One region of the Aedoeadaptatus acetigenes genome, then DNA from elsewhere that is predicted to be linked to it. Evidence: a T-box and tRNA genes for the amino acid it is inferred to sense, from the RefSeq annotation. Region 1 holds a T-box; the other holds one or more tRNA genes.
What was found. The T-box of region 1 lies ahead of serS (serine--tRNA ligase). A T-box ahead of a tRNA ligase gene usually reads a tRNA of that ligase, here a tRNA-Ser.
Positions count from the first base shown of each region.

Region 2: it has a tRNA-Ser gene. The T-box ahead of serS (serine--tRNA ligase) is inferred to sense a tRNA for this amino acid. The anticodon was not compared.

Region 1 covers NZ_JAOQJD010000006.1:71,552-74,787, reverse strand. The annotation lists gene OCV31_RS04645 (stalk domain-containing protein) at 1-446, opposite strand, end outside; gene serS (serine--tRNA ligase) at 639-1,928, opposite strand; T-box leader at 1,961-2,123, opposite strand; gene OCV31_RS04635 (DUF362 domain-containing protein) at 2,228-2,395, opposite strand; gene OCV31_RS04630 (FeoB-associated Cys-rich membrane protein) at 2,624-2,779, opposite strand; gene feoB (ferrous iron transport protein B) at 2,789-3,236, opposite strand, start outside.
Region 2 covers NZ_JAOQJD010000008.1:5,966-9,201, forward strand. The annotation lists gene OCV31_RS05400 (helicase C-terminal domain-containing protein) at 1-206, shown strand, start outside; gene OCV31_RS05405 (tRNA (cytidine(34)-2'-O)-methyltransferase) at 209-676, shown strand; gene OCV31_RS05410 (biotin--[acetyl-CoA-carboxylase] ligase) at 676-1,626, shown strand; tRNA gene OCV31_RS05415 (tRNA-Ser) at 1,697-1,788, shown strand; RNA gene ffs (signal recognition particle sRNA large type) at 1,800-2,064, shown strand; gene OCV31_RS05425 (ABC transporter ATP-binding protein) at 2,503-3,236, opposite strand, start outside.

The sequences.
Region 1 (3,236 bases):
AGGGCCTCGGATACGAAACGCAGGGGCACGTACGTGCGATTGCCGGCAAGCACCGTCGGCGTGTCCAATACGCCTCTTTGGGTTTTGTCGCCGTAGATCTCGTATTGATCCGATCCGATGGCAAAGTAGATCGTCTTTGAATCCGATTTAATGAGGACAGCCCCCTTTGGATGGTCGGCCTGTCTTTCGACAAATTCGACTTTGTTGCCCAGATTTTCCGCTACAAAGCGAATGGGCACCATGGTTCTGCTCGTCCGTTTGTTAATATAGGCTCTGCCCATTTCTTTCGGAATTTGTTGAACTTTGCCGTTGATTTTGATGGTAACCTTGCTTACTCCGGCATCCGGCGGCAAACTGCCGGTTCCATTTGCCGCAACGGTTGTGGGGATCAACAACGCCAAAAGCAGAAACGCAACGACAACTGTTTTAAATGTCCGTCTTCTCATTACGTACCTCCTTGGTGTAAAATTTTATGTATTTCTATGATTTAATTGTATCATTTACTTTCTTTTTAAACAATTAAAGGCTTTAGAAAAAGATTTTTTCCCGACAAATTCGTTCCCACTAAAAAAGACCCCGAATCAACGGGGCCTTTTCGCAACGAGAAAGGAGCGCTTCTCCTTCCCTGCAGTATTTAATTAGTCGATCTTTTCGATTTTTTCCTTGAAGCCCATGTAGGGACGGAGCACTTCCGGAATAAAGATGGATCCGTCTTCTTGGTAGTGGTTTTCCAAGAAGGCGATGAGCATTCTCGGCGGTGCGACCACGGTGTTGTTCAAGGTATGGGCCAGGTAGAGCTTGCCGTCTTCGCCGCGGATGCGGATGTTTAAGCGGCGGGCTTGGGCGTCGCCTAAATTGGAGCAGCTGCCCACTTCGAAGTATTTTTGTTGACGGGGCGACCAGGCTTCCACGTCGCAGCTCTTGACCTTGAGATCGGCCAAGTCGCCGGAGCAGCATTCCAGGGTACGCACGGGAATGTCCATGGTGCGGAAAAATTCCACGGTGTTTTGCCAGAGTTCGTTGTAGAAATCTTTGCTGTCTTCGGGCTTGCAGATGATGATCATTTCTTGCTTTTCGAATTGGTGAATCCGATAGACGCCCCGCTCTTCGATGCCGTGGGCGCCCACTTCTTTTCTGAAGCAGGGGGAATAGCTGGTGAGCTTATGAGGCAAGGTGGCTTCTTCCGTAATGGAGTCGATGTACTTGCCGATCATGGAGTGTTCGCTGGTGCCGATAAGGTACAAATCTTCCCCTTCGATTTTGTACATCATGTTTTCCATTTCAGCGAAGCTCATGACGCCGCTGACCACGTCGCCGCGAATCATAAAGGGCGGAATGTGGTAGATATAGCCTTTGTCGATCATAAAGTCCCGGGCGTAGGATAAAATGGCGGAGTGCAGGCGGGCGATGTCGCCGCGCAGATAGTAGAAGCCGCTGCCCGAGGTTTTTCTCGAGCTGTCCAAGTCGATTCCCGACACGGATTCCATAATGTCCACGTGGTAGGGCACTTCGTAATCGGGGACCACCGGTTCGCCGAAGCGTTCCAATTCCACATTTTCCGTGTCGTCTTTGCCGATGGGCACGGTGTCGTCGATGATTTGAGGAATGACCAGCATGATTTCCCGAATGCGCTCGGATTTTTTGCCTTCTTCCAGTTCCAATTCTTCGATGCGATCGTTAATGGCCTTGACTTCGGCCTTTACTTTTTCCGCTTCGTCTTTTTTTCCGTCTTTCATCAGGCCGCCGATGGATTTCGACAGGGCGTTGCGCTTGGCGCGCAGCTCATCGCCTTCGGTTTTGGCTGCCCGATTGGCTACATCCAGCTCGAGGACTTCGTCGACGAGGGGAAGTTTGTCTTCTTGGAATTTCTTTTTAATATTTTCTTTTACCAAGTCGGGGTTTTCACGAATCATACGAATGTCTAACATAATTACCTCCATTAAAAAAGCCGCCTCATCCCCTATGGGACGAGACGGACCCGCGTTGCCACCCAAATTAACCGTTTCCGGTTCACTTCATTGCCGGGCTCAAAGGCGGATTCAAAGATTGCTCCCGCCTGCTCACACCAACCGCAGGCTCTCTTTCGGGTTACATCTTCTACTGCTCCTTATCGTCGCCCTATATCGTTGATGGTAGTATATCACAGCTGTGGAAAAAAAGGTAGTTAACTAATTTTCCCATAAAAAAAGACGTCCTTGCGGAGAACGTCTTTTTTTAGATCCGATTTTTATTCGGGTTGTGCAGCGCCGGTGGGGCATACAGCTGCGCAGGAACCGCAGTCGATGCAAGCACTTTCGTCGATGGAGTAAACGCCACCTTCAGAGATGCAGTCAACGGGACATTCGGGTTTGCAAGCGCCACAAGCGATGCATGCGTCAGTAATTTTATGTGCCATAAGTAAACCTCCTAGATTCTGTCAGGTATGTGCAGCGTGCTAATACCTAAACACATTATGTTTTCTTTCTGAAGTCATTATATCATTATCACAGAGGATTTCAAGGCCTAATTGAAAAAAATACAATCTTTTCCGACGATTTTTCACATATCATAGTAAATCAGTTTGAATTTTGCAGTGTAAAGGGAAGAAAAAAGGATGCCGAAGCATCCTCTTTATCATTTACTATTAGTGGCTGTGGCTGTGATCGTGTTCATGATCACAACTTGCCGTCCCACATTGGGAGCAGCCGCAGCATCCGCCTTCTTCATGGGACTTGCGCATGGAGCGGACAGCGCCGAAGATAGCCAAGCAGACGACAGCCAGTACAATAATGGTTCCCATAGTATCTCCTTAATTTAATTGTTCGCGACCGATGGGTACGTCCTTGACTCGGGGTTTTCTCACAATGGCCCAAATAATTCCTGCCAAGAGGACGAAGGCCACGCCGGTCCATACAGTGAAGGATCCGCCGGTCAACAGTGATCCGATTTGGAAGACGATGAGGGCGATGGCATAAGCGAAGCCCGTTTGAAAAGTCAGGGCGAACAGGGTCCAGAATTTCGATTGCATTTCCTCGCGAATGGCGCCGGTGGCGGCGAAGCAAGGAACGTTTAATTGGTTAAAGAGCATAAATGCCAATGCGCCGAGGAAGGTAAATTGGGTGGCGACGTAGGCGTTTAAGCTGGCACCTTCGGCGACACCGTTGATGATGCCGTAGGTAGAGACCACGGCTTCTTTGGCTACGAGGCCGGTGATGCTGGCCACGGTGGCTTGCCATGTGCCGAAGCCCAAAGGAATG
Region 2 (3,236 bases), on a different contig from region 1:
ATGCCTACACCTACCCGGGGCTCACGAAAGTGGTGCAGGCCGCCGGGCGCATCATTCGCTCCGACAGCGACCGTGGCCAACTGCTTCTCTTAGACGACCGCTACCTGCGCCCCGACATTCGCGCCCTGCTCCCCGCCCATTGGCGAGTGGAAACCGTGGCGTCGGTGGACGATATGATAGAAAAAATAAACGCATTTTGGAGGTAATTATGACACTGCACATCTGTTTAGTTGAACCCGAGATTCCCCACAACACCGGCGCCATCGCCCGGAGCTGCGGCCTGACGAAAAGCGTCCTGCACTTGGTGCGTCCCCTGGGCTTTTCCGTGGACGACAAGCATTTGAAGCGCTGCGGCCTGGACTACTGGGATCTCGTGGACATCCGCTACCACGACAGCATCGAAGAGGTCATGGAAGAATACAAAGACCACCGCTTCTTTTTCGCTTCCACCAAGGCCCACAAGCGCTACTGCGACATCGAATTTCAAGACGGCGACTTTCTGGTCTTCGGCAAAGAAACCAAGGGTCTGCCCGAGCCCTTGTTAAAGGCCCACGACGAGACGGCCATTCGCATTCCCATGCTGAAAGATTTCGGCCGCAGCTTAAATTTATCCGTCTCCGTCAACATCATTCTCTTCGAAGCTCTGCGCCAATTGGACTATCCGGGGATGGCCTGATGAAAAGCAAAGACTACATCCTAAAAGCACTGAAAGAGGCCGACGACTACCTTTCCGGAGAAGACCTGGCCCGGGCGATGAACATCTCCCGCGCCGCCGTGTGGCAGGCCATAAAAGCCCTTAGGCAAGACGGCTACCACATCGACGCCGTCACCAATCGGGGCTACCGCTTAAACGAAAATTACGAAGCCCTGGATGCCGAGCGCATTCGAAGCCGCCTCACAGATGATTTAAAAGACGTGACCGTGTCGGTCCTTGACCGCGTGGATTCCACCAACGACGCCATCTTCAGAGAAGACGCCGCCTCGCCCCTCCCTTCCTTTTCCTTTATGACGGCGGAGGAACAGACGGCGGGAAAAGGGCGCGTGGGGAAATCCTTCCTCTCCCCCTACGGCACGGGACTTTATCTCTCGACGATTATTCACGCAGACGACGCGCCCGATCCGTCCCTCATCACCATGGCCGCCGCCGTGGCATTAAAAGAAGCCTTAACGGAGCAGAGCGACGAGGATGTAAAGATTAAATGGGTCAACGACCTGTACTTCAATCACAAAAAAATTGCCGGCATTTTGACGGAAGCGGATTTCTCCCAAGGCAAGGCCCGCTACGTCATCGGCCTGGGCATCAACACCAACACGCCTCAGAAGCTTTTTGAAAAACAGGCCCTACCTACCGCCGGCTCCCTCACAGGGGATATTTCCAGAAATCAATTGGCGGCGGATCTAATGAATGCGCTCTATCGTTGGATTCAAAGGCCCGCCGATGAAATCTTAAATGCCTATCGAAAATACAATCTCACCATCGGAAAAACCATTCGCTTCGCCAAAGGCGACATCGAATACACCGGCGTGGCCGAGGCCATCGACGACGACGGTGCCCTTCTCGTCGCCGTGGAAGGGCGCATCCTTCGCCTGTCCGCCGGCGCCATTTCCGTCGAAGGCAGCTGGTAATTTTACAAATTAAAAACTTCCCCTTGACAAAAAACCGATTCGCCCGTATAATCATATACTGTAATCCAATGGAGAGATGGTTGAGTTGGTTTAAGGCGCTCGCCTGGAAAGCGGGTATACGTTAATAGCGTATCGGGGGTTCGAATCCCCCTCTCTCCGCCAGGAAAAGTTTGCCATGCTAGATGGGGAATTAGCGGCACCCTGTAACTTGTAATCCGCTACAACAAGATTGAATTCCCGATCCAGCGCATTTCTTTTGCGGCCTGCCCGAGAAAAGTGATGTTGAGGAGTGGGTCCTACGCAATAAGCCCTTGCGAACCGTGTCAGGTCTTGACGGAAGCAGCACTAAGTAAGTCCGCTTATGTGACGTAGATTCGCCTGCTCTGAGTTAACTCTCTCGGTAACGCGTGGAAGACTTGTGCAAAGTCGGGTGCATGGCTACATATAAAATCGCGGTTCTTCGGAACCGCTTTTTCTTTGCAAAAAATTCCACACATACAAAAGCCCCTTCCGCTTTTATGCGCAAGGGGCCATTTTTGTTGGCTCTATAATATCAGTTGGGGAGTAACCTCCTTAATGGATATTTTTGTGCAAAAAGATAGCACTTGTTTTCCCAATTACCTAAAATTAAATCACCACAAATTAATAAAGGGGGTTAAACAAGCGCAAAACAATATTACAACAATACTTTTAGGAATCCAAGATGTCGAGGTAGCCGGTGCTACAAAAAAACGTTTTATAATAATAATGTGTGCCATTCACGAGCGGCTATGTCCCCATTGTAGTTCCTTCCACGTTCAAGGGGTGCAATTGCTTCAAGATGCCCGATGCGATAAAAACACGTGCTCCTGCTCACGGAAAAGTTACATTATTGTTCTAAAACTTTACAACCCTATCGCAGACTGACTCAAAAAACTCAACATCATGGGATATTATTAAAATCAGCTTGTCTTTTTCCTTAACTTTCTTTATGTTTTTAGCTACTATTTTCATATTTCTGTAGTCCAATCCACTGGTTGGCTCATCGAAAAATAGGATTTTCTTGTCGGATAGTAAAGCGGATAAAATAATCACTCTCTGTTTTTGTCCTCCTGACAAGGTGTGAGGATTTCTATCACCAATGTTTTTTAACTCCATGTCTTTTAGCCAAGTATCTAAAACATAATCATCTTTAATATTTGATGTTAATACTATTTCATCTTTAACGCTGTCTGTGAATAACTGATAGTTCACTTCCTGCATAATAAGCAGGCTCTCATTTAGCCTACTTTTTATATTTAAATTCTCACCATCTCTTAAAATTTTCCCTTTATTTTCTTTGTATAAGCCACATATGATTTTTGCTAATGTAGACTTCCCAATTCCATTTTCTCCAACAATCCCAATAATATTCCCATAGCTAAATTTAAGATCCTTAATGGACAAAATTGTTCTGGTACTTCTTTTGAACATCAGATTTTTTAACTCTAATAAAGTCCCTTTATTTGAAGTTTCAAAATCATCAAATCTTTCAATGGCTTTATAATCAGAATGCCTAAGTCCCGTTCTCATTCGTTCATCTTCACTTAGATTTTCAATTTCGTCCATACTATATTCTCTGATGATTTTTC